DNA from 4 places in the Sinorhizobium sp. NFACC03 genome. Region 3 is predicted to be linked to each of the others. Evidence: riboswitches for the same ligand, from Rfam matches in the RefSeq annotation. Region 3 holds a riboswitch; each other region holds the start of a gene.
What was found. A riboswitch is a leader RNA that binds a small molecule or an ion and turns the genes downstream of it on or off. The one in region 3 is predicted to bind thiamine pyrophosphate.

Region 1 (7,242 bases), on a different contig from region 3:
CGCGCGATCGAATCGATCACGCTCGACCGGGGTGCCGCACACCTCAAGGACGAGCTGATGCCGCGTTACGCCGAGCTGATCTACTACGGCTTCTGGTTCTCGCCGGAGCGCGAAATGCTGCAGGCAGCGATCGACAAGAGCCAGGAGCATGTCGAGGGCGAAGTGACGCTGAAGCTCTACAAGGGCAACGTTATGACCATCGGCCGCGAAAGCGACAAGTCGCTCTATTCCGACAAACTCGTCACCTTCGAGGACGACCAGGGCGCCTACGACCAAAAGGATGCCGCCGGCTTCATCAAGCTCAACGCGCTGCGCCTGCGCACGCTGGCTGCGCGCAACCGCTAAGTCGGTAAGCGCTGAAAGACAAAGCCTCCGCGATCCGTTCGCGGAGGCTTTTTTGTTTCCGCTACTCCGCCGCCTCCAGCAGCGGATCCTCGCGGTCAACGGCCGCCGCCAGCGGCTTCAGCCGAACCGTCCGGCGATACCAGACATAGCTGAGGATAGAGACGAGGCCGAAGCTCGGAATGATCGTGCCGAGTGCCAGCACCGGGACCCCCACCGCAGCGGCGATCGCGCCACCGAGCAGGCCTGAGCCCATCTGGACGAAGCCCATCATCGCGGATGCCGTGCCGGCGATATCGGGAAAGGGCGCCATCGCCGCCGTCATCATGTAGGGCATGACGAAGGCGATGCCGAAGGCATAGATGCCAATCGGCAGCATGACCGAGAGGAAACTCGGCGCAAGTGCATGCATGCTGTAAGCAAGGATCAGGCTGGCGAGACCGATGAAGACGAGGCCGGCCGGTACCAGCGCCTGCGGTGTGAAACGACGCATCAAGAGCCGCACAACCACCGTTCCCGAGAAGAACAGGCCTGACTGCATCAGCATGCCGACGCCGAACTCGGTGGGCGTCAGGCCGACTTCGTTGATGAGCACGAAAGGCAACATCGTCGCCCAGGCGTAGAGCGCGCCGACCGCTCCGCCGATGACGAGCGTCGAGGTGACGAAGCGGCTGTCGCTCACCAATCGCCGATAGGCCGCAAGGATCGGCTTCAGGTGGCCCTTGGCCGGGTCGGGTGTCACGGTCTCGGCCATGAAGAACTGCACGGTGAGGCAGGCCATGGCGGCAAAGCCGACCATCAGGAAAAAGATCGACTGCCAGCCGAAAAGGCCGAGCGCCAGGCCGCCGAGGGTCGGCGACACCGCGGGCCCGAGCGCCAGCATCATGCCGATCATGTTCATGATGCGCGCCGCTTCGGTGCCGGTGAACTGGTCGCGCACGATCGCGCGCGCCACCGTCATGCCGACGGAAGCACCGATGCCCTGTACCAGGCGTCCGGCAAGCAGCACCGCGACCGACGGCGCAAAGGCAGCCATCAGGCTGCCGACGAGATAAATCGCCATGAAGATCAGCGTCGCGCGGCGGCGCCCGATGACGTCGGACAGCGTGCCGGAAACGAGCTGGGCAAAGGCGAAGCCGGCGAAATAGAGCGACAGCGTCATCTTGATCGCCGCTTCGCTCGACGAAAACGCCCGCACCAACTCCGGCATGGCCGGCGTATACAGAGCCATGGAAACAGGCCCGAGCGCCACCAGGAACGCCCCGATGATGCTGGTGCGCCGCTCGCTCATGCGACGCGTCATTGCGAGGCTCCGGACTTGTCCTCGGACTTCTCGCCAGTTTCCTTGCCGGCGAGACACGGATCAAGCTCACGCAAGTTGTCGCGCAGGATGCGCAGATTGGCGCAGAGAACCTCGCGCGTCGCCTCGTCGAGCCCGGCAGTATAGGCGTCCATCATCTCCCTGAGCCCCGTCATCAGCTCGGTGAGCAGCGGACCGGCCTTCTCGGTGATGACGACGTTCTTGGCGCGGCGATCCGCCGGATCCGGCACGCGGGCAACAAGGCCCATCGCCTCCAGCCGGTCGAGATAGGCCGAAAGCGTCATCGGCTCGATGCCCATGCGGGTGGCGATTTCGGCCTGTTTGATACCCTCTTTCAGCACCACCTGGATCAATGTGCGCGCTTCGCCGGGCGTGATGCCCAGATCCATGGCATTGACCTTGCGGTCGAAAGCCCCGCGCAAAAGGCGCGAGACATCCGTGAGCAGCATTCCGATGGTTTCGGATTCAAGTTTGAAGGGCATCAGGATCGTTCACAAATGATATAATAAGCTTTTCTTATCATATCCCCTGACGCCGTTCAACACGCCCCTGGTTGCGGCTAGCCTTCGAGCTCCTCGCGCAGCATTTCGAGCTCCAGCCATTCCTCCTCCATGCGGGCGAGATCCGCACGAAGCTTCTCCAGTTCCTGCGCGAGCTTCGCAAAGGCGTTTGGATCTTTTGTGAAAAGCTTGGGATCAGCCATCTTTTCTTCGCGCTTGGCGGCCTCGGCCTCTGCCTTGGCGATCTCCTTCGGCAGGTTTTCGAGCGCGAATTTCTGCTTGTAGGAAAGCTTGCCCTTGGCGGCCTTCGGCGCATCGGCGGCGGGTGCAGCGGCGTCGGCTTTGGCCTTTTCCGCCTTCTCTGCCTTGCGCTTCTCTTCAATCGCGCCCTTGCGCTGCGCCATCATGTCGGAATAGCCGCCGGCATACTCGATCCAGCGGCCATCCGGCTCCTCCGGGTTTGCCGGCGCGATCGTCGAGGTGACCGTACGATCGAGAAAGTCGCGGTCGTGGCTGACGAGGATGACCGTTCCGGCAAAGCCGGCGACGATCTCCTGCAAGAGGTCCAGCGTCTCGATGTCGAGGTCGTTGGTCGGCTCGTCGAGGATCAGAAGATTGGTCGCCCGCGAAAGGATGCGCGCCAGCATCAGCCGAGCGCGCTCGCCACCCGAGAGCTCGCGGATCGGCGTGCGCGCCTGTTCCGGCTGGAACAGGAAATCCTTCATGTAGCCGGTAACGTGGCGCTGCTCACCGTTGACAAGCAGGTTGTCGCCGCGCCCGTCGGTCAGGTAATGGGCCAGCGTATCGTCCAGGTTGAGGTCTTCGCGCTTCTGGTCGAGCGTCGCCATTTCGAGGTTGGTGCCGAGCTTGACGGTGCCTGTGTCCGGCTCGATCTGCCCGGTCAGCATCTTGAGGAGCGTCGTCTTGCCCGCACCGTTCGGGCCGACGAGACCGATGCGGTCGCCGCGATGCACTCGGATCGAGAAGGGCGCGACGATGGTGCGGTCACCATAGGCCTTGCTGATCTTCTCCGCCTCGATCACCAGCTTGCCGGATTCCTTGGCATCGGCTGCCGTCGCCTGCACGGTCCCCTGCGGCCCCTTGTGGCCACGATAGACCGCCCGCATGCTCTGCAGCTCGCCGAGACGGCGCATGTTGCGCTTGCGCCGGGCCGTCACGCCATAACGCAGCCAATGCTCCTCGCGCTCGATCGCCTTGCCGAGCTTGTGCTGCTCCAGTTCCTCAGCCTCCAGCACCTCGTCGCGCCAGGCCTCGAAATGGGCAAAGCCGCGATCGAGCCGGCGCGACTGGCCACGATCGAGCCAGACGGTCGCCGTCGAGACCTTCTCCAGGAAGCGCCGGTCGTGCGAGATCAGCACCAGCGCCGAACGGCTGCGGGTAAGCTCATCTTCCAGCCATTCGATCGTCGGCAGGTCGAGATGGTTGGTCGGTTCGTCAAGCAGCAGGATGTCAGGTTCCGGCGCCATGACGCGCGCCAATGCCGCACGGCGCGCCTCACCGCCCGAAAGGCGCGTCGGGTCTTCTTCGCCGGTCAGGCCCAGATGCTGCAGCAGGTAGGCGACGCGATAGGGATCGTCGCTCGGGCCGAGACCGGCTTCGGCATAGGCCTGCACCGTGTCGTAGCCGTCGAAATCCGGCGCCTGGTGCAGATAGCGGATGGTCGCTGAGGGATGGCGGAACACCTCGCCCGACTGTGCCTCTGAAAGGCCCGCGGCGATCTTCATCAAGGTCGACTTGCCCGAGCCATTGCGCCCGACAAGGCAGATGCGATCGCCCGGTTCCACTTGCAGATTGGCACCGGCAAGCAGCGGCGCGCCGCCGAAGGTCAAGAAGATATCGTCGAGTTTCAGAATTGGGGGCGCCAAGGCTCAGGCTCCGGAAAGATCATAGGGGCGGGCAAGCACGATGGCGCGTCCGCTCTTGAGGCTGAAGCGAAGGGGACCCTCCGCAACGTTGGAAACGGTTCGGGACGATCCGAACGGCAGGGTGAAATCGTCAAGCGGATAGCGCGCATTGACGATCGAAAGGCCGGTCAGCTCGGTCAATCCCAGCACGGAAAAGAGACAACCTTTCGGCAGGTCGAGATCGAGCGTGCCTGCCAGCAGCGGGTAGGCTTCTTCCTCGCCCGAGGTCATCAGCACCGAAAGCCCGCGCTCGGCAAGCGCTGCGGCCTGCAGCAGGTGCAGGAAGGCATGGTCGCTGCGGCTGCCGCCAAGCGCGCCGGCAAAGATCAGCCGATCAGCGCCGCGGGACAACGCAGCCTCGACCGCGATCTCGCCATCCGTCGCAGCCTTTGCCGCCGGGTAGGGCTCGCGTGGAACGGAGGCGAACTCGGACAGCAGGGCGTCTTCGGTCGAATCGAAATCGCCGACCCAGACATCCGGCACGACGCCGAGCAAGCGGGCATGGCGCATGCCGCCGTCAGCGGCAACGAAGCGGCTGCCGCTGAGCTGCTCTGTCAGCCGGCTGGTCACCGAGAGGGCGCCGCCAAGCAATATGGTGAAGGTCGATCGAGCCATGGCAATGCCCATAGCGCAAAGGATCGCGGAAGGAAAACGAAGAAAACCGCAAACCGCTGCGATCGCAGCAATTTGCCGAAGCCGTCAGTGTCCTTCCGGCACCGGTTCCGGGAATAGCATGCCGGCATAGATCCCGGGTGTTGAATCGGGAATTTCGATCGCGCCGGCCACGCGCTCGTAGAACTTCGCCGGGCCGACGCCACCGATGACCGCATAGCCGTAGCCCGCCTCGCGCATCGCCGTCAGGCTTGCAAGCAGCAGCGCCTCGCCGATGCCCTGCCCACGCATACCTTCATCGACGCCGGTTGGGCCGAAGAAGCCGAGCGCTGTCACGTCGTGGCAGGCAAAGCCGACGATCTTTTCGTCGTGCACCGCGACGTGCATGCGTGTCGGGGTCGAGGAGAAGGCAGCTTCCGCTTCGCCTGCCCAGCCGGCGCCAAACGTCTTTTCGATCCAGGAGACCACCAGACGGCGTTCCGGCGCCATGGCGCGACGGATGCTGATGCCTGAACCAAGCCGCGACTGGGGCTCTGCCGGAAGGGCATAAAGTCGAACTAGCATATCTGGCATGGGATTTCCTCCTTGCGGCCAAGCGTGATGGTGTCATAGCGCAGTTGCCGGTTGGCGAAAACGCCCGACAGAAAATGGGCTCGCCCCATGCGTCGCCCATTCCAAACACCGCTTGCCATGGAGCCGCCGCAGCGGTAAATCTCTTGCCGCTCTAACGGGGTGCCTCCCGACCGCATGGCGGCCGGAGGCTGAGAGGCGTCAAAACGCCAACCCGCGGAACCTGATCCGGCTCATACCGGCGGAGGGATTAGACGCGATCGCACCGATACGCCCTTTTCCCGTGCAACAACGAACTTTGGGAGAGGTGCTTCGCATGTCCAATTCATCACAGCTCAAAATACTTAGCCGGCTAGCGCTGGCCGCAAGCGCAAGCCTTGTTTTCACCGGTTATGCCGCCGCTGCCGACAAGACGCTGACCGTCTACACCTATGAAAGCTTCATCACCGAATGGGGGCCGGGCGCCAAGGTGGCGGAAGCCTTCGAAAAGACCTGCGAATGCAAGGTCAACTATGTCGGTGTTGCCGATGGCGTCGAACTCTTGACGCGCCTAAAGCTCGAGGGTGCTGCCTCGAAGGCCGACATCGTGCTCGGTCTCGACACCAACCTCGTGGCGGAAGCAAAGGCAACGGGCTTCTTCGCACCGCATGGCATCGAAGCGAAGGACCTGAAGGTGCCCGGCAACTTCTCCGACGACACCTTCCTGCCCTATGACTACGGCCATTTCGCCGTCGTCTACGACACCGAGACGCTGAAGACACCGCCGAAGAGCCTCAAGGAACTGGTCGAAGGCGACGCGTCGCAGAAGATCGTCATCGAGGACCCGCGCACCTCGACGCCGGGCCTCGGATTGCTGCTTTGGGTCAAGGCGGTCTATGGCGACGAGGCGGGTGCTGCCTGGGCGAAGCTCAAGGACCGTGTTCTGACCGTCACCCCCGGCTGGTCGGAAGCCTATGGCCTCTTCACCAAGGGCGAAGCGCCGATGGTGCTCTCCTACACCACCTCGCCCGCCTACCACATGGTCGCTGAGAACACCGAGCGCTACCAGGCGGCCACCTTCTCGGAAGGTCACTACATCCAGATCGAAGTCGCCGGCATGACCAAGAGTGCCAAGGAGCCGGAACTGGCAAAGCAGTTCCTCGCGTTCATGACCGGTCCGGAATTCCAGTCGATCATTCCGACAACCAACTGGATGATGCCGGTCGCAGCAACCAAGGAGCCGCTGCCGGACGCCTTCAACAAGCTGGTCAACCCGGAGAAGACCTTCCTGCTGCCATCGGAAGAGGTCGCGAAGAACCGCAAGGCCTGGATCGACGAGTGGCTTGCTGCCATGAGCAAGAACTGAGGCCGGATTGTTCGCACTTCGCGAAAACCGCATGACTGTTGTCGCCGGGGCGATTTGCCTCGGCGCCTTCCTGCTCTTCGTCGGCCTGGCGATCGCCGCCTTGCTCGCCCAAACCGGCGGCACGGACGAAGGCACTCTGTTCGACGCCTATATCTGGCGCGTCACCCGCTTCACGCTGCTGCAGGCAAGCCTTTCCACTCTGCTGTCCGTGCTCTTCGCGATACCGGTGGCGCGGGCGCTGGCGCGGCGGCCGCGTTTCTTCGGCCGGATCTGGCTGTTGCGGCTGATGGCGCTGCCGCTCGGCCTGCCCGTTCTCGTCGGCGCACTCGGGCTGATCGAGATCTGGGGACGCCAGGGCTTCCTCAATTCCGGCCTGCGCTGGCTCGGCCTCGAGCAACCGATCAGCATCTATGGCCTGTTCGGCATCCTGCTTGCCCATGTCTTCTTCAACATGCCGCTTGCGGCGCGCCTGTTCCTGGCCGGCCTCGAGCGCATTCCCGCCGAATACTGGCGCAGCGCTGCCAATCTCGGCATGCCCTCCCGAGCGCTCTTCCGCTTCATCGAATGGCCCGTCCTGCGCGGCCTGTTGCCGGGCGCGGCCGGCCTCGTCTTCATGCTCTGCGCCAC
Region 2 (7,242 bases), on a different contig from region 3:
TCAATGCAGCAATGCGGAAGTGGCCGTGACTGCGCTCGAACGCGCCATGGACGAGGAGGGCATCAGCCATGATCAGGGCGAGGGCGTGCTGCCGATGAAGGGGTCGGAGGATTTCGGGCTTTTCGGGCAGGTGGCGCCTTCAGCGATGTTTTTCCTGGGCGCCGGCGAAAACCATGCGCGGCTGCACAATCCGGACTACGACTTTCCGGATGGCCTGATCGGCATCGGCGCCAAGGTCTTCATGCGGGCGATCCGCAACGAACTGGGGTGAGGCCGGCGGACGGTCGCTTGCGCGACGGCCGTTGTGACGGCACTCTCTGAAACGGCATTCTCTGAAACGGCACTCTCTGAAATTGTGCAGTCCCGAACGGAGAGCCGTGTTGCGCCGCGTCCGGATTTGCGCTGAGGAGGAGCAGGGGATGAGGCATGCCACCTATCGCGTCGCGCTTTGCCTGGCGCTTGCCATGGCGGGGATGACAGTCACTCACGCGGCGGATATGCCCGGTGCTGATGCTACTGCCACACCGCAGCAGACCCAGGATGCCAGCCTGCAGGACTTCATCAAGGCCAATCCGGACTGCCTGGAGTTCACCGATCAATGCTCGCACTGCGCTGTCGTGAACGGCGTTGCCGAATGCTCGACGGCCGAGATCGCCTGCATCAAGCAGCAGAACCAGTGCACCAAGCGGGCGGGTCAGTAAGCCAAGGACGTAGCGGCAGAAGGTGCAGGTGACCGCGAGCTTGGCAAGGAGCCCGGAGGAGCAAGGAGGTCGAAGTGCTCGCCCAGCTTAAGCACCAGACCATCTCGAATGCTTGAGATAGCCGCACGTTGAAGGCGCCATACCCGTTCTTCCTAAAGGTGCACACGGCACGCCGGCACAATACGCGAAATTTCCGTTGTCTTGGAGGGTGCCCTTTCGATTGGCCCTTGCGTTGCCGGACAAGAAAAGTAAAGTCTCGACGTCTGTGAAGTCGAACGCTCAGACAGAAGGCTCCTTGCGCTCTCAAGGCAAAAGGGGCCTTTTTCGCTGTTGAGCACCTTGAATGCCACCGACTTCCGCATCGAGCCGACGATCGCGCACGCTGAACTCGAGCAATTGACAGCCCCTGCCACGCTCCCATAGCATTCAAGCCTGCCGAGGGGCGCACCTGACGGTGCTGAGATGGTGGTGAGCCAGACCCTTGAACCTGATCCGGATCATACCGGCGTAGGAACGGCAAGGGCCACTCTGGCACACCCGCCGCGTCTCCGCCGTTCATCCGGGTCTCCATGATTTTGGTTTGGGAGATCGTTGGTGCCTGCACATAGTTTAGAATATGGCGACGAAGAATTCCGGGGGGCGGGACGACCGACCCATCGGCTCAATCTGTCGGATTCTTCGAGGTTGCATGGAAGACCCACCTCAGTTTGCGCGTGCTTGAGCCTGTGGCTTGAGAGCGCGTTTGCCATATTTGGACCCGCTTCCACATTTCAGCGGAGCCAGGCATGACCTCCATCGCCGTTACTATTGCTGGTTCGGATTCCGGTGGGGGGGCCGGCATCCAGGCGGATCTGAAGACGTTTTCGGCGCTCGGCGTCTATGGTGCCAGTGTGATCACGGCCGTCACCGCGCAAAACACCAGATGTGTTACGGCCGTTGAGGATATCTCTCCGGCTGTCGTTACAGCTCAGATCGATGCTGTGTTTTCGGATCTCGCGGTTGGCGCTGCGAAGGTCGGAATGGTGTCCCGCCAGGAGACCATTGCTGCGATCGCGACCGGCCTGAAGCGATACGGGCATTTAGCAGTCATCGATCCGGTGATGGTCGCCACTTCAGGGGACATTTTGTTACGTCCGGATGCGATCGCGACGCTCAAAGAGGAATTGCTGCCGCTTGGGCTTATCGTGACGCCCAACCTGCCCGAAGCGGCTCTGTTGACGGGCCGCGCGATTGCCGAGAACGAGACGGAAATGGCCCGGCAGGCGGAGATGCTCCTGAAGCTTGGTGCGCGCGCCGTGCTGATGAAAGGCGGGCATGCCAAGGCCGATGAAGCGGCTGATATCCTCTTTAACGGGGACACTTCCTTGCGCCTGTCGCGCCCGCGGGTTGAGACGACAAACGATCATGGCACCGGCTGCACATTGTCTGCCGCAATCGCCGCCGGTCTTGCCCGTCGGCAGACGCTTCAAGACGCGGTCATCGCCGCCAAGACCTATCTGCATGAGGCGCTTGTTGCTGCATCGGCGCTCAAGATCGGGCAGGGCCGGGGACCGGTTCACCACTTCCACCAGTGGTGGAGCCCTAGCGGCGATTGATGGCGCTGCGGAGCCGTGCGCCGGCTCGGCCGTCCAAGTTCACGTCTAAAAAGGCAGGTCATTCGATTGTTTAAAGGCAATGGAATGACCTGAGGCGGGAAGTCCGTCGCCTGCAGATGCGGGTGCCGGTCGCTCGTTTCGGTTCAGGCCACCGCGGCGCTGGGGTGAACCGGCTGCTCCTCCTTGAGCAGTTTCCGATAAAGCGCGACATGTTCGCGGCCGCAGTCGACATGGCTCATCGGGCGCCTGAGCGTTGCCCTAAGGTTGTCCCATGACCCTGGTGTGCTCAGAACGTCGATCAGTCGATCCGCAAGGTCCTGTGCGCTGCCGGTCCGGAAATGATAGCCGTCCAGCCGATCGCGGACCTTCTCGGCCATGCCGCCGATGTCGGAGCAAATGATCGGCCTGCCATGGTGAAGCGCCTCCTGGATCACGATCGGTGAGTTTTCCCACCAGACCGAGGGCATCACAACCCAATCGACCGATCGCATCAGCCTCGGCATGTCCTGGTTCTGGTAGGAGCCGTAAAAGCGGACGCGACGGCCGGCGTCCTCGAACAGTTTCGCGACCCGGTCCTGATACTCGGTCGGCTGACGCTCGAGGTTGGCGCCGAAGATCATCAGCGTTGAATCGTCGCCCCAGATATCGTCGGGCACACGCGATACCGCGTCGATCAGCACGTGAACGCCCTTGAAGGGCGTCATCTGCCCGAAATAGGCAAAACGATTGCGACGTGCCGTCGGCGCAGGCAATTCACGCGCGGGCGTCTTTTCACCCAGGACGATGCCGTTTTCGATCACGAAGATCTTCTCGGCAGCGATGCCCCACTCGACATAGCGATTGGCAAGAAAAGCACTTGGGGCGATGAAGGCGTCGGCAAGGTTCAGCATGCCCCGCACGAACTGCTCACGCCGTACGAAACGCGAAACCGGGATTTCGGGAAAGCACGTATGGCAGCTGATTGGCGAAGCGCCGTTGCAAAGCTGACCCGAGGGCCGCTTCACCATTTGTCCGTGGTTGTGACAGATCGGCAGGTACTCGTGGAAGGTCACGACGATGCGTGCTTTCGGCAGGGCGTCACGCACCGCATAAAGCGCTTCCAGCCCGAAGCCGATGATGTGGTGGAAGTGGACGATGTCCGGCTTGATGTCTCCCACAAAGCGCAAGAGGTCGCGGCGGATCGCGTCGGTATCGCCGTTGGACAGGAAGAAATGATCAAAGTCCTCGGCATGATAGAGCACTTCGTCCATCGCCAGGCGAAGGCTCATCAGCGCCGACGCGCCGTGGCGCGGCACGGGATTGCCGACGCGGGCAAGGTAGATCGATTCAATACCCGGCAGGCCGTTCAATGCCTTGTGCAAGCCATGGGAGGCGATCTCGGCGCCACCCAATGAATGGGTCGGGTGGCCGTGCGAGACGACCAGCACGCGGAGTTTCTCACTCATGCCGAAACCTCATTGTGGGTCGTGGTGTCTGGCTCGACGGTCTGGATCCAGCGGCCACGGAAGAGCGTCTGATCGACACGCTCCACGTACCTGGCCGTGGCTGCCGAAACGGCACCAGACGCCTCATCCGACCCGAGCATCTGCAAGGCGGGCAGCCAATAGGATTCGTAGCCCCTACGGCTCAGCCTCAAGGCAAGATCCAGCCCATTGAAAGACGCACCGAGATAGGCCGGCGAAGGGCCGGTATCGTCGAGAAGCGCCTTGCGGGGCATGATGCAGCACTCGAGCGACGCGGTCGCCACCCGGGTCAGCTTCAGGCGGTTCACAGCGCCGACGGGATAGCCGGCATAGCGGCTCGACTGCAGATGATCCGCGCGATCGAGCGACGAACTGCCGGCCCAGCGGATCGAATGATCCTCATAGGCAAGGGTCGGCGAGATGATGCTTCCGCTTTTTGCCTCATAGTTCGCAACGAGCGTCTGGTACCAACCGGGATTGGCCGGCGTAAGGGAAGCAGACAGCAGGATGACGGTCTCATTGTCGATGGCCCGCGCCGCAGTCCGCGCCAGGTCGCTGGCATCGCCTGAACCTTCGACGGACAAAAGGCGCAGCGGTAAGCGATAGAATTCCGCAAGCCGCCGGATGCCGGCGGCGCGCCGGCGAAACTGTTCCGATTGCAGGACGAGTACGATCGGTGCCTGCCGCGTATGCGGATCGAGTGCCAGAAGGCCCAACAGGGCGGCAAAATCCTCCTCGGCCTCTCCCACGGCGACAAGGATTGCCGCCCCCACAGCCTCACCGAAGCGGCCAATGTCTATGACGGTCTCGATGGTTGGTGCGCCCGCGCGAGCAGCATCGAGGAACGGAACGATCTGGCGATCGACGATATCGGGCAAGGCCCAACTGGTCGGATCGATAGCATTCAGCAGCCGCAGCGTCGAGTGTCTTGCCGACAGCCGTGTCGGGTGAAGCGGCATATAGGCGCGACGAGAATCGCGAAGGGTGATTTCGAGGTGAAGGGGTGCTGCCGGATCGCCGACGAGGCCATCCGCGAAAGCGATGAAACCGTGCGAACGGCGATGTCCGGATATCGCGCCCTTGAATTCCGGGCGGTCCACGAAGGCATCTTCGACGTCCAGCCGCTCCGTGCGGGTCCAGCCGCCATCAAGACGCGCTTCAGTGCGCCCCCGACGCAGCCGAACGCTTTGCACATGATCGTCCGGATCAAGCATCCAGCCCGAGATCAGGAAGGCGCCTTCATCGCCCTGATAGAGTGCGTCGACACCGAGCCGGACCGGAACGGGGAGACTTGAGATCGTTTCTGTACCGTCAAAGCCGTTGGCTGCTTCGCGCAGGCGCAACAGCACCTGCGGCGAGCTCTGGCTTTGGAGCAGCATCGCGCGAAGATGACCTGGCGTTTCAAGGGGGCCAGCAACGAACTTTCGCTCGTGGACCGGTGCATAGCGCCAGGCGCCACGCCCACGATAGAAAATGCCCTGGATGTCACGCGCCCGCGGCAGATCATCCGCAGACAGGAGGCCCAGGAAGCCGACCGCATCTTCCGGTGCGTCGTTGCGCGGGAAAACCGCGATGCTGCACTCGGCGACCGATGCGTTTTCGGCCCGGATGATGACCCGGCTAACGCCGGCCGCAATGTCATTCGCCCAGCCCTTGAGCGCGATCGCATCATCGTGGCTCTCACCGAGTAGTTCTATGTAGCCGTCTTTCGCGGTTCCCGCCTTGAGGAGGGCTGTGATCGCTGTCAGCTTCCGCGGATCGAGCGGCGGCTTCATCAACACGTCCACCAGGCGGCCAAGCACGTGAACGACCTGCGGGCCGGCGAGCTCCTTCAGCATCGCGGCGACATCGCCTGTCGACACGGTGCGGGGCGCAACGATGTAGCGTTTGCCGCTGCCTTCCCTTCCGAAGCGCAGCGTTGCCGGCATGCCACGGGTGCGGTCGACAGGGATAAGCGCGGCGAAACCATGGGTGGCGGACGCCTGTGGCGCGGAAAGCCGCCAGCCGATGATGGAGGCGATCGCCTGGGTCGCGGGATCTCCGTCGATCTCGACCGGCAACTGATCGGCCATCGGGCCGCCGGCGCCGATCACCAGCAGCAAGGCTTCGTCGATCGGGCACACCACGATCCGTCCGCTGCGCATGATCCGGGCAAGCGGTGCCGGGCTCGGCGAAAGGGAAAGCTCCTGATTGGGCATGATGCGCCCCTCAGGTCCGCAGGAGAAGCGTCAGGATCGCACCTGCGGTAAAGCCCGCAAGCACGAAGAGAAGCAGAAATGCTGGCTTCAAGTCTCCGTTCGAGCGTTGCTTTAAGGCATTGAGGCTCTTTTCCATACCAGCCACAACCCCATCGAGACGCATCAGGTGCACGTCGAGATCGGTCAATCGTTGGGTGATTTCTGTACGCAGGCTAGCAACGTCGTCGCTGACAGCGGCAAGTCCCGCCGCTTCGCCTTCCTCGCCGTCGTCGAGCTTCTGGCGGATGGCTGAGCGCTGAGAGACCTGGAGTTGACGTTGTGCCGCCATCAGCACATCGAGCTTGTCGAGCACTTTTGCCAGCGGAGCGGCGATCAAGGCCTCGGCCGCCTGTTCGTCGGGTTTGGGAACGCGAAGCGGCAACTCGCCGCCTTTTTCCGTAGACGCCATGACAACCAGTTCGCCGGTACGGGCGCTGGCCATGTCAGGCAACGCGATTTCGAAGGCGTGGTTACCGTCGCCGATCCCGTTTCGCTTGAGGTCGGATCGGTTGCGATCGGCCAGTGCCTCGGCGATCACCTTGCCATCCAGGAGCACGCGAATGGCGAGCCGTTTCTCTGGCGTCTCAGGATCGAATGCCCAACCGAAAACGCGGCCCTGGTCAATCGCGTCCACCCGGCCCTTGAGGGGCTTTGCATTGTTTTGTTCCGGTGCGACATCCGGTTTGTCGGCTGCTACAGACATGGTCATTCCTCTAGGCCGCGGCGGTTCGTGCCGGCTCTATCGTGTCGATGAGCGTGAGATAGCGGCGGGCAGTGGCGTCGATATCATCGGGTTTGCGGGCGTTCGCCGAAAGGCGGCGCCTGAGATCGGGGTTTTCCGCGATGCGGCGCATGGCGGCGGCAAGCGCCCGCGGGTCGTTGGGCGTAACGGTCAGGCCGCTCACGCCGTCCTGAACCATTTCGGACATGCCGCCGATATTGCTCGCGATCACGGGCTTGCGCTGGGATTGCGCCTCGCCAATGACGAGCGGCGCATTCTCCCACCAGATCGACGGCACGATGGTGCAATCGACCGCGGCGATGAGTTCGGCAATGTCGTCGCGGCGGTAGGCGCCGCGCTGCTGGACGGTGGGGGCGGTCTTTTTGAACAGGCGGGCGATCTCGTCCTTGAAGCTATCGCTCTGGAACGGCGCGCCGCCGTGTACCCTGAGCTCGAAGCGCAGGCCCTCGTCGATCAGTTGCCGCGCGGCCTCAAGCAGCACGGTGGTGCCCTTCCAGGGATTGA
Region 3 (7,242 bases):
CAGGATCTCTCCACCGGTGCGGCCGACGACGGCAATCGATCGTGCTACGAGCTTGTTCAACCGATCGAGATCCGTATCGAGATCGCGCCCGACGATATGCACGAAAAGCGCGGTCACGATCCTGAGGTCTGCGAGCCATTGTGAAAGCGGTGAGAGCAGGCGGCTGCGCAGCGAAAGCGGTAGATAGGCTTCAAGCCGGTCGGTTGCGGAGCCCGGCTGAGTGCGGGGCGCTTCCTTCGTGGTCGAGCAGGGCTCGATGCTTTCGAGGCGTGTGGTCCCTTCCCGGTTCAGCCCGCCCTTGGCGCGCCTGCCGATCAGCTGCCACGCGGCATCGGACACGAGAATTTCTCCGGCGTCGCTCAGTTGGCCGCCATGATCGGCCTGGGCCAGGCAGTCGCCTGCGACGATCAGCCAACGCTGGTCCGCGCGCGGCAGCAGATGCAGCAGCGTAATGGCGCCGGCACCGACGGCGATGCGCAGTTGAAGCGCGTCTTCGGGATTGCCCGGCCCGCCGATTTGCTCGCGGATACGTTCTGCACAATAACAGCTGCGCCAGGCCGTCTGTTCGAGCTCATCCGGGGATGGTGCCCGCCAGCCGGCAATCAGGCTGTCGCCGGCGAAACTCAAGACCGTGCCGCCATGCTCCTCGATATGGTTGATGAGCTCGCCCATGAAGGCGTTCAGAAGCAGGCTGACGCGTTCGGCGCCGGCAGCGCGGTCGCTTTCGGACCATTTGGCGGTCAAACGCGTAAAGCCGGAAATGTCGGCGAAAAGCAGCGAGCCGAGAAAGTCTTCCCGAGCGGGGGCAGCCGATTCCGTTGCTGCCGGGGAGGACCATTGGACCAGGGCTCCGGACAGGTAACGTTGGAACTCATATTTGCCGGCGCCACCAACCACGCAAAATTCTCCCCAAGATTTTAGAGTAACACGCCTCCTGTCTGACTGAAAGTCGACTCACGCTGATCTACGGGACCCCAGTAACGGCAAGTAAATATCTGTTTCGCGCGGCTTTCGGACGGAGTAATGTTTGCCCGATTGTTCGAGGGGGTCTCGCAACAGGAGGGGACAATGGAGGTCGACTGGGCTGGTCCGGTTGCCGCCTTGACGCGCCGCGATGTCTTGCGGCTGGTTTCGGCGGGCGTGCTTGCAAATGTGCTTTCCGGATGCCGGCATCTGCCTTTGCCCGGCGCCTGCAGTCTCAGTCATCCGATCATCGACGTCCATTGCCATTTCTTCAACGCGGCGGATGTGCCGGTGGATGGCCTGGTTCGCTACGTGGCGCTGCGGGAGAAGATGCCGGAGAAAAGGCTCTCCGCGAACGCTGAGGAGGCGAAGGGGCTGGAAAATGCCCTGGTGGTCTTTCTCGTGACAGCGCTTGGCGATGTCGCGCCCAAAGCCAAACATGAACTTGCTGTTTTAAAAAAAGGCGCGCGGCGCCTTTCCGACGCCGAGCTCGCGCGGCGCAAGGACGAGCAATTGCGCGTCGCGGTAAGGGATCTGATCGCGCGCGCAGGCGAGCAACGATCGACGTTTTCGAGGCGCAGTCTTGGCGAATCCCCTGACTATGACGGTTTGCTGCGCCAGCTCGGCGGAACTCCCGATCTGCCCCAGACATTCCAGCGGCGTTCGGGCGGCGGCGTGAGTGAAGCGGATGTCGATACCGTCGCCACCGCCGCAAAGGCGCACGACCAGATCGGAACCTATCTTTCCTTTGTCCGGCTGATGCAGGACTACCGGGGAAACCTGGCGGAAGCCTATGTCGAGATCTTCGCTTCCAAATGTCGGCTCTCTCTGATCACGCCGAGCATCCTGGACTTCGATAAATCGCTTCACGGGACATCATCGCCACAGCGCGACCAGATCGACGTCATGGACGAGGTCCAGCAGATCGTCACCAGGAAGCACGGCATCCGCATGCACAGCTTCGTCGGCTTCGATCCGCATCGGGAAGCGCAAAGGCCGGGTTCATCGCTGGCAAACGTCCAGTACGCGATCATGGAAAAGGGCTTCATCGGTGTCAAAATCTACCCGCCGATGGGCTTCAAGGCATGGGGCAATGCGGATCCGGCGATCGATGGCGCGCTGAAGCGGCTCTACGCCTGGTGTCGCGACAACGATGTGCCGATCATGGCCCATGCGGAAAACAGCATCGGGGCCGGCTGCGGCTACGGCAATCTTGCAAGCCCCGCCTATTGGAAGAAGCTGCTCGACACGAACCAGTACGATAAGCTGCGGATCAATCTCGCGCATTTCGGCGCCTTCGACGAAATCCTGCGCCCGGGGGCGCCGACAGGCGTGATGGTCTCCTGTGCCCAGGACAAGTTTTCCGGGCCGCCGACCTGGGAAGAGATCATCGGCAGGACGATCGATCACGAGCGTCGCCCGAACCTGTTTGCGGATCTGAGCTATCTCAGCGAACTGGTCAGCAGCGACGACAAGAATCTTCACACGAAGATCCGGCAGCTGTTGGACGAATGGCTTGATGATTACGACCCGGACGCCCGCCATCTCATGTTCGGCACCGACTGGTCGATGATGGCGCTGGAGAAGGACTACAACGCCTATGTTTCGAGAATAGTCGAGCAACTGACGCTCGCCAGCGTCAGCGACGAGCACCAGCAGAATATCCTCTGGAGGAACGCTTCCCGCTTTCTCGGTCTCGACCGGCCCGGCAAAACGCGCGACCGGCTTACCGCCTATTGCGACAACCACGGCCTGGGTTCGGCCTGGCTTTCAGAACTGGCGATTGCCTGAGGCAGAGCCACGGCGTCAGGTGATCCCGCTGTTTTCCTCGATCAGCGCCACGGCGCCGTGCGTGCAATCCACTCCCGCGTCCGCCCCTCTGGATCGGCATTCAGCGTGATATCGGTGACGACCGCGGCGCTGTCGGCGCCATGCTCGAAGACGCCGGCAATCCGGTCGATATTGAGGCCGCCGATCGCAACGAGCGGCAGCGGCGTGACGCGCTCCCGCCAGGCGGAGAGGCGCGGCAGCCCCTGCGGATCCCATTTCATCTGCTTCAGGATCGTCGGATAGATCGGTCCGAGCGCGACATAGTCGGGCTTGGCGGCAAGCGCCGTCTCCAGCTCCCTCTCGTCGTGGGTGCTGAGGCCGAGCTTCAGGCCGGAAGCGCGGATTGCGGCAAGATCCGCATCCGCGAGATCCTCCTGGCCGAGATGGACGAAATCGCAGCCCTCGTCGATTGCGAGGCGCCAGTAATCGTTGACGACGAGCTGGCACCCATGACGGTCACAGATCGCCTTGGCCGCGCGGATCTCATCGCGAAGCTCTGCTTCCGGACGGTCCTTGACGCGAAGCTGCACCAGTTTCACGCCGAGCGGCACCAGCCGCCCGATCCATTGGGCACTATCGACGATGAGGTAGAAGGGGTCGAGTTTCACGCGAACACCGCCTTTCCGATGACGGGCGTGGAGGGAACGGCAAAATCGCGCGGTTCGAGCATGCCCGCCTCGAAGGCATCGCGTCCGGCGTCGATTGCCCGGGCGAAGGCGGAGGCCATGAGGGCCGGTTTCGTTGCCCCGGCGACGGCGGTGTTGAGCAGAACCGCGTCGAAGCCGAGTTCCATCACTGTCGTTGCGTGTGAGGGCCGGCCGATGCCGGCATCGACGATCAGCGGCATATCCGGAAAATGGGCCCGCATGGCGCGCAGCGCCGGGATGTTCTGTGGCCCCATGGCGCTGCCGATCGGCGCGCACCAGGGCATCAGCACCTTGCATCCGGCCTCGACGAGGTGCTCGCCGACCACGAGGTCGTCGGTCGTGTAGGGGAAGACCTCGAAGCCTTCGGCGCAAAGGATGCGTGCTGCTTCGACCAGCCCGAAGACATCGGGCTGAAGCGTATCCTGATGGCCGATGACTTCGAGCTTGATCCAGTTGGTGCCGAAGACCTCGCGCGCCATCTTGGCGGTCAGCACCGCCTCCGACACCGAGTGGCAGCCGGCGGTGTTGGGCAGCACGTGCACGCCGAGCGACCGGATCAGGTCGAAGAAAGCGCCGCCCTGACGGCCGCCGGCGGTTTCGCGGCGCAGCGAAACCGTGACAATCTCGGTCGCCGACGAACGAACCGCGTCTTCGAGCGCGGCAGGCGAGGGGTAGCGGGCGGTGCCCAGAAGCAGGCGGGAACGCAGTTCCTGTCCATAAAGCGTCAGCATGTCTCAGCCTCCTTTCATCGGCGAGAGAATTTCGATCCGGTCGCGATCGCTGAGGGAACGGGCCGAGCGGTCGGCCCGGTGCACCAGCTCGCCATTGACGGCGGTGGCAAGCCAATCCCCTTCGAAGTCGAGTGCGGCCAGGAGTTCGGCAAGGGTCGTGACTGTGAGGTCGTGATCCTCGCCGTTGACGGTCAATTTCATGCGGCGTCTCCCTTCAGGTTCTGGGCAAGGGCAAGGTTCGCCGCTTCCTCGGCTAAGGCCGGTGAAAGCAGGAAGCCGTGGCGATAGAGCCCGTTGAGCGTGATGGTGTTTCCGGCGCGCATGACGCGCGGCAGATTGTCGGCAAAGGCCGGCCGGACGCCGGTGCCGGTTTCGAGAAGGCGCGCCTCGCCGAAGGCGGGGTGAAGCGCATAGGCAGCGTTCAGCAATTCCATCAGCGAACGGGCGGCAATCGGACCGCCGTCGTCGGTTTCGATCATGGTCGCGCCGCACATGAACAGACCATTGCCGCGCGGTACGATGTAGAGCGGGATGCGCGGGTGGATGAGGCGGACTGGCCGCGACAATTCCACTTCGCCGGTCTGCAGATAGAGCATCTCGCCGCGCACGCCGCGCAGGCCGGCGATGGGGCCGATCCGCGAAGCGCCGCTACAGTCGGCGATCAGATCGCTGTCGCTGCTATTATCCGCCTCGCCGATGAAGGCGACGCCGTTCTCGACGAGCTTTTGCCGCAGCAAGACAAGCGCCCGGCGCGGGTCGAGATGCGCCTCGCCGGGGAAGAACAACGCCTCTCGGAAGCGACCGGCAAGCGCCGGCTCCAGTCTCGCGATCGCTTCTCCGTCGAGCCATTCGAAGCCGGACGTGCGCGAAGCGAAGCGTTTGAGTTCGCCGACGTCTCGCGGCGGAGCGACGACGAGGGTGCCGTTGCGTGACACTTCGCCCGGAAGCGCACGGTCCCACCAGTCGATGGCGCCGATGCCGCGCGTCAGCACCGTTTCCTCGGCGCTCTCGCGTTCGCACCAGGGCGCCAGCATGCCGCCGGCAAACCACGACGCCGCCCCGCCGAAGTCCGGCTGCCGCTCGGCAACGGCCACCTCGACGCCACGGCCGATCAGCTCATGTGCCAAGGTCAGCCCGACGACGCCGGCGCCTTTGATCAGGACGCGCATGGTCAATGCGCCCAGCTACGGCGAGCCGAACGTCGGTCTGAAGGAAGCAGAATCGCGATGAAGATACGCATTGCCGAGGCTCCATTGTTGGAGACCCAGTTCGGACCGGAAGAGAGGGAAGGACGCCTTGCCGAGATCTGCTCGCGCGAACGCGAATGCGGCAGCGATGTCTGCACCGTCCCTACGCCAGTATGAACTGGATCAGGTTCAACGGGTCACTGCGCCGCGGAAGTCGCCTAGCAGAATCTCAGCCCCTTGTCGGGACACCCCTGGTGAATGCTTCAAACTGAGCGGCTGGAGCGGATTTTGTCAAGGGCTGCCGGCGTGTACCTCGCGTGCGGTTCTTCGGCTGAAAATTATCTATAAAAATTGAAAAGGCATGTGTTTTTGCGGCTCGGTGGTGTCGGTAGCGGGCATCGGTCGGGAGATCTGCGGATGGTGCGAGGCGCAAGGTCCGCAAATCTGGGCATTTGGCGGCTGCTCTCATTGCCATCAGCTGACGCCACCAAGGTGGAGATTTGCGGCATTTGCCCTTCCTGCCGCATCCGTTGAATCATATAAAAGCACGCTATGATTGAAGTGGTAGAGTGCGCTCTCCTTCTGGGTGGTTGCTTGATGGCGTGCCCGTGAAAATTATAGATAATAATGGATTCTATCTATTTTGCTTAGCCGCAAACAGGGGAGTGAACGAACATGCTGGATACAAACAGATCGACCGAGCCGACCTCCGGAGCCACCAAACCCGCCAAAACCGGTTGGAATCTGGCCGACGCGCAAAAAATCTATAATTTGCCGTTCAACGACCTTCTGTATCGTGCGCAGTCCGTTCACCGCGCCCAGTTCGACCCCAATGCCATCCAGATGAGCCGCCTGCTCTCGATCAAGACCGGCGGCTGTGCCGAAGACTGCGGCTATTGCAGCCAGTCGGCGCACTACCCGACGGGGCTGAAAGCGTCGAAACTGATGGAAGTCGAACAGGTCCTTGCAGAGGCACGGAAAGCGAGGGATGGCGGCGCGACGCGCTATTGCATGGGCGCCGCCTGGCGCAGCCCGAAGGAGCGCGACATGGAGGCGATCGTCGCCATGGTCCGCGGCGTCCGGTCGCTCGGCATAGAGACCTGCATGACGCTTGGCATGCTGACGCCGGAACAATCCGGGCGGCTCGCAGATGCCGGGCTCGATTACTACAACCACAATGTCGATACGTCGGAGCGCTTCTACGGCGAGATCATCACCACCCGCAGCTTTGCCGACCGGCTGGAAACGTTGGCAAACGTCCGCGAGGCCGGCATCAAGGTCTGCGCCGGCGGCATTCTCGGCATGGGCGAGACGGCTGACGATCGGATCTCGATGCTGGTGACGCTCGCCAATCTGCCGGTGCCCCCCGAAAGCGTGCCGATCAACATGCTGATTCCGATCCCAGGCTCGAAGCTTGCCGATGCGGCGCCCGTCGATCCGATCGATTTCGTCCGCACCATCGCACTCGCCCGCATACTCATGCCCGCGTCTCACGTCCGCCTTTCAGCCGGCCGCACCGACATGAGCGACGAGATGCAGGCACTCTGTTTCTTCGCCGGCGCCAATTCGATCTTCGTCGGCGAAACGCTGCTGACCGCCGACAACCCCGGCGAGGATCACGATGCGGCACTCTTCCGCCGCCTCGGGCTGAAGCCGATGGCGCCTACGGCAGAACCGGAAGCGGCCGAATGACCGCGGGCTTGCTCCACCGCTACGAGAAGACGCTTCACGGCCTTGAACGCAAGGAGCGCCGCCGCGAACTCGCCTCCGGCAGTGGGGTCGACTTCACCTCGAACGACTATCTGGCGCTTGCCGGTTCGCCGCGTCTCAAGGCGGCGATCATCGCGGCGATCGAGCGCGGCCTGCCGGTCGGGTGCGGTGGCT
Region 4 (7,242 bases), on a different contig from region 3:
TTGCATACCATCGACGCCGCGCGCCTGACCGGGCGAATCCGTGAGCTTGGCGAAATCGGTCGCGATGCCCAAAGGCAATTGACCCGACTGGCCGGTTCGGACAACGACAAGGCTGGCCGCGATCGCTTCGTCGCCTGGCTAGAGGCTGCCGGGCTCGACGTCGCTGTCGACCGCATTGGCAACATCTTCGGCATCTGGCGCGGCGAGAGCAACGCTGACGTGGAGCCCATCATGCTCGGCTCGCATATCGATACGGTCATCGATGCCGGCATCTATGACGGCTGCTACGGCGTGCTTGCCGCGCTCGAAGTGATCGAGACGTTAAGAGAGCGCGGCGTGGCGCCGGCCCGACCGATCGTCGTTGCCGCCTTCACCAACGAGGAGGGCGTGCGCTACGCACCGGACATGCTGGGCTCGCTGGTCCATGTCGGCGGTCTTTCGGTCGAGGCGGCGCTCTCCACCGTCGGTACCGATGGCACGGTGCTGGGCGAGGAGCTCGAACGGATCGGTTATGCCGGCGACGCCGAGCCGGGCTTCCTCAAGCCTCATGCCTATGTCGAGCTGCATATCGAGCAGGGGCCGGTGCTGGAGCGGGAAGGTTTCGCAATCGGTGCCGTTGAGAACCTGCAGGGCATCTCCTGGCAGCGTATCACCATCGACGGTGTCGCCAATCACGCCGGCACGACGCCGATGGCGATGCGCTGTGACGCCGGGCTTGCGGCCGCCCGCATCGGCCTTTTCCTGCGCGATCATATAACCCGCTCGAACGCTCCGAGCGTCGCGACCATTGGCACCATGCGGTTTGAGCCGGATGCGATCAACGTCATCCCGTCGCGCGCAACCTTCACCGTCGACTTGCGCGACCCGGATGAGGATCGGCTACAGGGGCTCGAAGCGGCGCTTGCGGATTTCCTCCTGCGTGTCGCCACTGAAGAGGGTGTCGAGATATCGGTCGAGCGCCTTGCGCGTTTCCAGCCGGTCGCCTTCGATCTGGGCATTGTCGCCACGATCGAGGCTTCGGCGAAGGCGCGAGGCCTCAAGAGCCGGCGCATGACTTCGGGCGCCGGCCACGATGCGCAGATGATCGCACGCATCGCGTCGACGGCGATGATCTTCGTGCCGAGCCGCGATGGCATCAGCCACAATCCGCGCGAACACACGGAGGCGGATGATCTGGTTGCCGGGGCGAATGTGCTGCTCGATGTCGTCGAGCGGATTGCTTGCAGCGGCTGGAAAGGCAGTTAGGAACACGCGCGGCGAGAAAGACGATGCTCTGTATCCGTAACTCCGCCACCACACTCCGGCAGGTCGTGATCGGGATAGACATTTCTCGAATGTAAAGCTCTGACGCCGGCTGAGCTGGTTCTCGCGGGTCAGAACCCGTTCCTACACGCACATCCGGAGTCCGGCTTCGAGAAATGGCGTAGGTCCCCCTCCGTTGCGACGAAGTTGACCTGTCTTCAAGGCTCTCATTTCGTGTCAACGGTCTTCTGCCGGGCAGACGATTCAGGCTGGCTCCGTTCGAAGCGCCTTTCCGGCGTCTGGCGGAAAAGGTTAAGGAAATTGCTGCCGCCGTGCCAGACCTTGCCGCTTGGTCCGTAATCCCGTGAGTCGCGCAAGGATGAGTGGGGCTCGCTGTGGCTATCGCTGTCGATGACGGCAGCACCTCCGCCGCCTGCGCCGGTACCGCCGGGAACGCCGCCTACGCCGCTGCCGTCACCGGTGCCCCAATCGCCACCACCCCCATCGCCGCCACCCCCATCGCCACCACCCTCTGTGCCGTTGCTTCCGCCGCTCCCGACGTTTTCGCCACCTTGGTCGCTGCCATCAGTGCCATTTTCACCATTCCCGCCGCCGACATCGTCGTCCGCATGGGCGGCGGAAATCCAGGAAAAACCCGTGGCAAAACTCCCGCTGTCGTCGAGGCGTGGCAGAACTCCAGCGAGTGCCACAAGGCCGCCTATCGACAGGGCCGTCAGTCTCAGCAGGCGTGTCCTCAAGTCATTCTCCTCGTAAACGGCGTTTTTTTCGTCGTCGTGCAAGAGCGCCGCAGAGGACGGCAGCTTGGCGTGAATGACGGGTCCGCCGGCGGCGACTTTTGCGTGAACCTTACATATCGTTCAACCGATAAGGGGGCAAGCTATTCCCCCAGGGCCTAGCATCCGCCTTGCCGTCGGAAGGGACTACGAGGCGTCCCTCCCGACGTGTGCGCTTTAACTCTGAGCTTCGACCTCAGCGACCGGCATATAGAGGTCGCCACCCTCGCGGTATTTCGCGGCCATTGCCTCCAGCCCCTCCTTCTGTGCCTCGGCGCGGATGTCGTGCGAGATCCGCATCGAGCAGAACTTCGGGCCGCACATCGAGCAGAAATGCGCGACCTTGTGCGCCTCCTTCGGCAGCGTCTCGTCGTGGAAGTTGCGGGCCGTCTCCGGGTCGAGGGAGAGGTTGAACTGGTCCTCCCAGCGGAACTCGAAGCGGGCGCGCGAGAGAGCGTCGTCGCGCACCTGGGCGGCCGGGTGACCCTTGGCGAGATCGGCGGCGTGGGCGGCGATCTTGTAGGTGATGACGCCGACCTTGACGTCGTTGCGATCGGGCAGGCCCAGGTGTTCCTTCGGCGTGACGTAGCAGAGCATGGCGGTGCCGAACCAGCCGATCATCGCAGCGCCGATGCCGGAGGTGATGTGATCGTAGCCCGGTGCGATGTCGGTCGTCAGCGGGCCGAGCGTGTAGAACGGCGCCTCGCCGCAGACGGCGAGCTGCTTGTCCATGTTCTCCTTGATCTTGTGCATCGGCACGTGGCCGGGGCCTTCGATCATCACCTGACAATCCTTGGCCCAGGCGATCTTCGTAAGTTCGCCGAGCGTCTCCAGTTCGGCGAATTGCGCGGCGTCGTTGGCGTCGGCGATCGAGCCGGGGCGCAGGCCGTCGCCGAGCGAGAAGGAGACGTCATAGGCGCGGCAGATGTCGCAGATCTCCTCGAAATGCTCGTAGAGGAAGCTTTCCTTGTGGTGATGCAGACACCACTTGGCCATGATCGAGCCGCCGCGGGAGACGATGCCGGTGACGCGATCGACGGTGAGCGGGATGTAGTGCAGGCGTACGCCAGCATGGATGGTGAAATAATCGACGCCCTGTTCGGCCTGCTCGATCAGCGTGTCGCGATAGACCTCCCAGTTGAGGTCCTCGGCAATGCCATTGACCTTTTCCAGAGCCTGGTAGAGCGGCACGGTGCCGATCGGCACCGGTGAATTGCGGATGATCCATTCGCGGATGTTGTGGATGTTGCGGCCGGTCGAAAGGTCCATAACCGTATCGGCGCCCCAGCGCGTCGCCCAGACCATCTTCTCGACCTCCTCGGCCATCGACGAAGTGACAGCGGAGTTGCCGATATTGGCGTTGATTTTCACCAGGAAGTTCCGCCCGATGATCATCGGCTCGGATTCCGGATGGTTGATGTTGGCGGGCAGGATCGCTCTGCCGCTGGCGATTTCCTGGCGCACGAACTCCGGTGTCACATGGTCGGGGATATGGGCGCCGAAGCTTTCGCCGTCGCGAGCTATCGCGCGTGCCGCATCGCGGCCGAGGTTCTCGCGGATCGCCACGAACTCCATCTCCGGCGTGATGATGCCGGCGCGGGCGTAGGCAAGCTGCGTTACCGCCTTGCCGCCAGTCGCCTTGAGCGGCGCGTGCTGGAACGGGAAGGTCGGCGTCAGCCGGTCGCCGCTGGCAAAACCGTTGTCTTCAGGACGGACGATGCGCCCCTCGTAGGTTTCCACGTCGCCGCGCCCGACGATCCAGTTGCGACGGAGTCGCGGCAGCCCCGCCTCGATGCTGATCTCCGCATCGTCGGCGGTATAGGCGCCGGAGGAATCGTAGACGGTAACCGGCGGCTCGCCGGAGGTCGGGTGCAGCGCGATCTCGCGCATCGGCACGCGGATATCCGGGTGGAGGATGCCTGATTTGTGGACCTTGCGGGAGGCGGGAAGCGGGCCTTGGGTGACCGTGAGAGGGGTGGGCTTTGTGGCAATATTCATGACGAGGCTCCAAGTTTGCGATTGGAGACCCAGTTCTGATGCCGGAAGGATGAAAGACGCTCCGCCAGGTGCTGGACGCACGGAATCCTGGCTTCGATATCTGCACCGTCCCTACGCCAGTATGAACTGGATCAGGTTCAACGGGTCACTGCGCCACAGCCGGTAAGCCGGCCATCCAGCAGAATCTCAGCCCCTTGCGGGACCCCCCTGGTGAATGCCCAAGAGATAGCCATCGAACGGCACGGGTCGTCAAGCGCGAATTCGCCCGTCGACAAAGATGCAATTTCTGGGTGTATTTTGGCCGCCGACGAGAGTTAGCTGCCGGATTTTTCCGGAACGCCGCGCTCCGCATAGTCGGCTCGGTTGATGCCGTGGCGCTGGAGCTTGTCGTAGAATGTCTTGCGCGGAATACCGAGCGCCTCGATCGTCGCCTTGACGTCGCCGCGCTGGGCGCGAAGCACTTCCTTCAGGATCTCTGCCTCGTAGCGTTCGAGCCGTTCCGGTAGCGCGAAACCCGGCTGTTCTGCTGGCGCAACCGGCTGTCCCAGCGGGCCTTCGACGCCGAGCGCCACGCGTTCGGCAAAATGTGAGAGTTCGCGCACATTGCCGGGCCAGGCATGGGTCATCAGGTGTTGCTGCACTGCCGGCGAGACGTGAGGCACGTCGCGCCTGAAGCGCTCCGCCGCCCGCGTCAGGAAGTGCGAAAAGAGCAGCGGGATATCATCGCGGCGCTCGCGCAACGGCGGGATCGACAGCGTCACGACATTCAACCGGAAGTAAAGGTCCTCGCGGAAGTCGCCGCGCTGGGCCGGGTCGCTGAGGTCGATCTTGGCGGCGGCGATGACGCGGATATCGACGGGGCGCACCTGGTTGGTGCCGAGTGGCGTGATCTCGCGGGCTTCGAGAACGCGCAGCATCTTGACCTGGGTCGCCGGCGGCATCGCCTCGATCTCGTCGAGGAATAGCGTGCCGCCGCTCGCGTGTTCGATACGGCCCACACGCTTCTTCAGGGCGCCGGTGAAGGCACCCTGTTCGTGGCCGAAGAGTTCGCTTTCGATCACCGTTTCCGGTAGCGCGCCGCAGTTCAGCGCCACGAAATTGCCGTCGCGGCGCCGGCTCCAATTGTGGAGTAGCGTCGCAACGACCTCCTTGCCGCTGCCGGTTTCACCGGCGACAAGCACATCCACATCGGTATCGGCAATGTGTCGGATCGTCTGGCGCAAGCGCTCCATGACCGGCGTCTGGCCGATCAGCGGCAGGCTGCTGCCGGCCGTTTCGGCCGCCCGTTTGAGCGCGCGGTTCTCCATGACGAGCCGTCGCTTTTCGAGCGCGCGGCGCACGCTCTGCACCAGTCGGTCGGCGGCAAAAGGTTTTGGGATGAAGTCGTAGACGCCATCCTGCAGCGCTTGAACTGCCATCGGGATGTCGCCGTGGCCGGTCACCAGAATAACCGGCAGGTCCTTGTCGAAGGTAGCGATGCGGCGAAAGAGTGCCAGGCCGTCGATGCCGGGCATGCGGATATCGCTGACCACGATGCCGTCGAAATTGGCGTCGAGGGTCTCGAGCGCTTCGGCGCCGCTCGCATGCGAGGTGACGGCAAGACCGGCAAGCTCCAGCGTCTGCGTCATCGCCTTGCGCAGATCGTTGTCGTCGTCGATGAGGCAGACGGACGGCTGCATCGCTCAGGCCCTCTTCAGGCGAACCGTGAAGACGGTGCCCTTGTCGCTGGTTTCGACTGATATCTCGCCGCCATAGTCGGCGACGATCTCCTGGGAGATGGCGAGTCCAAGGCCGAGCCCTTCGTCCTTCGAGGTGTTGAAGGGGGTGAACAGGTCCTCGCGGATATGCTGTGGGATGCCGGGGCCGTTGTCGGAAACGACAAGCAAGACCGTGTCGGAGGGACCTTCCTCACAGCGCACGCGGATCTCGGCATCGCTGCGCTCGCCGAGTGCCTCCAAGGCATTTTGCAGGAGATTGATCAGGACCTGTTCAAGACGGATGCGGCTGCCGAACACGCTGAGCCCGTTTTCCGGCAGGTTGATGACGATGGCATCCATGCGGCCGGCAAAGCGGCTGCGCAAGAGCATCAAGGCGCCCTCGATCACCTCGCGCATCGGTGTCGGCTCTGCGACGAAGCGGCCCTTGCGGGCGAAGCTGCGGAGCTCGTCTGTGATCGTGCCGACCCTTTCGGTCAGCTCGGCAATGCTGACGAGGTTCTCGACCGCCGTTTGCTGCTGCCCCCGGTCGAGGAAGGTGCGGGCATTGTCGGCATAGGCGCGGATGGTCGCGACCGGCTGGTTGATCTCGTGGGCGACGCCGGCGGCCACCTGGCCGAGGATCGCCAGCCGGTTTGCCTGGACCAGTTCCTGCTGCACCGCCTGCAGCTTCTCGCCGGTGCGCCGGTGGTCGGCAATCTCCGTTTCGAGATGATCGCGCGCAAGGCTGAGGTCATGGGTGCGCTCCGCCACGCGGCGCTCCAGTTCATCGCGTGCAGCACGCTCCCTTGTCGCAACCAAGGTCAGGGCCTGGCGGCGACGCAGGAGAAAGGCTGCAAGCGCGAGCAGCGGCACGATCACGGCCAGCGCAATCAGCCGGGCCTCGCGGGTTGCCGCCGAGACCGCACCATCCAATGGCGCCAATTGCTCCAGCCGCCAGCTCGTGGTCGGAACCATGGTTTCGACCCGCAGGAATCGTTGCTCGCTGTCGCCCGGCAGTAGCGCCCGCAATTCGCTGGAACCGTCGCTCGTGGGTTCGATGTCGCGGAACGGCAGCGGCAGCAGCGAGGCGTCGCCGAATTGCAGGCTGTCGCGGATCGCGGCCACCCGGTCGCGCGGAATGGTTCTGGTCGTCATGAAGCGCCAGGACGGGAAACTGGTAATGAGTACGATGCCACGCCGGTCGGTGACATAGACAGGCTTGCCGGAAGCGAGCCATTCAGCTTCTACATCGTCGAATTCAAGCTTGGCGACGACGACGCCGATCGGGGCACCGGGGCCTTGGACCCGCCGAGAGATGTAGAGACCCGGCCGCTTGCTGACGGTGCCCATGGCGAAGTGCTCGGCCTTGCCGTCGCGCATCGCCATGCGGAAATATTCGCGGAAGGCGTAGTCGTTGCCGACGAAGCTCGTCGGCTCACGCCAATTGCTGGCGGCGATCGCAACGCCGTCGTTGCCGATCACATAGATGACGGCGGCGTCCGTGTTGGCGG

Region 1: another riboswitch for thiamine pyrophosphate. It lies ahead of thiB (thiamine ABC transporter substrate binding subunit); the one in region 3 lies ahead of thiO (glycine oxidase ThiO).
Region 2: another riboswitch for thiamine pyrophosphate. It lies ahead of thiD (bifunctional hydroxymethylpyrimidine kinase/phosphomethylpyrimidine kinase); the one in region 3 lies ahead of thiO (glycine oxidase ThiO).
Region 4: another riboswitch for thiamine pyrophosphate. It lies ahead of thiC (phosphomethylpyrimidine synthase ThiC); the one in region 3 lies ahead of thiO (glycine oxidase ThiO).

Annotation. Positions count from the first base shown of each region.
Region 1 covers NZ_FMXF01000006.1:4,163-11,404, reverse strand. The annotation lists gene BLU35_RS10990 (argininosuccinate synthase) at 1-345, shown strand, start outside; gene BLU35_RS10985 (multidrug effflux MFS transporter) at 407-1,645, opposite strand; gene BLU35_RS10980 (MarR family winged helix-turn-helix transcriptional regulator) at 1,642-2,145, opposite strand; gene BLU35_RS10975 (ABC-F family ATP-binding cassette domain-containing protein) at 2,223-4,049, opposite strand; gene BLU35_RS10970 (thiamine diphosphokinase) at 4,053-4,703, opposite strand; gene BLU35_RS10965 (GNAT family N-acetyltransferase) at 4,788-5,273, opposite strand; TPP riboswitch at 5,419-5,537, shown strand; gene thiB (thiamine ABC transporter substrate binding subunit) at 5,587-6,615, shown strand; gene thiP (thiamine/thiamine pyrophosphate ABC transporter permease ThiP) at 6,647-7,242, shown strand, end outside.
Region 2 covers NZ_FMXF01000007.1:10,456-17,697, forward strand. The annotation lists gene BLU35_RS12220 (amidohydrolase) at 1-271, shown strand, start outside; gene BLU35_RS12225 (hypothetical protein) at 420-701, shown strand; TPP riboswitch at 1,130-1,232, shown strand; gene thiD (bifunctional hydroxymethylpyrimidine kinase/phosphomethylpyrimidine kinase) at 1,487-2,296, shown strand; gene BLU35_RS12235 (glycosyltransferase family 4 protein) at 2,440-3,741, opposite strand; gene BLU35_RS12240 (hypothetical protein) at 3,738-5,957, opposite strand; gene BLU35_RS12245 (hypothetical protein) at 5,968-6,699, opposite strand; gene BLU35_RS12250 (glycosyltransferase family 4 protein) at 6,710-7,242, opposite strand, start outside.
Region 3 covers NZ_FMXF01000028.1:29,852-37,093, forward strand. The annotation lists gene BLU35_RS27010 (AAA family ATPase) at 1-897, opposite strand, end outside; gene BLU35_RS27015 (amidohydrolase family protein) at 1,069-2,754, shown strand; gene BLU35_RS27020 (thiamine phosphate synthase) at 2,796-3,401, opposite strand; gene BLU35_RS27025 (thiazole synthase) at 3,398-4,171, opposite strand; gene thiS (sulfur carrier protein ThiS) at 4,175-4,372, opposite strand; gene thiO (glycine oxidase ThiO) at 4,369-5,340, opposite strand; TPP riboswitch at 5,501-5,621, opposite strand; gene bioB (biotin synthase BioB) at 6,034-7,050, shown strand; gene BLU35_RS27045 (8-amino-7-oxononanoate synthase) at 7,047-7,242, shown strand, end outside.
Region 4 covers NZ_FMXF01000035.1:12,751-19,992, forward strand. The annotation lists gene BLU35_RS29345 (Zn-dependent hydrolase) at 1-1,245, shown strand, start outside; gene BLU35_RS29350 (hypothetical protein) at 1,638-2,159, shown strand; gene thiC (phosphomethylpyrimidine synthase ThiC) at 2,214-4,034, opposite strand; TPP riboswitch at 4,125-4,253, opposite strand; gene BLU35_RS29360 (sigma-54-dependent transcriptional regulator) at 4,349-5,713, opposite strand; gene BLU35_RS29365 (sensor histidine kinase) at 5,717-7,242, opposite strand, start outside.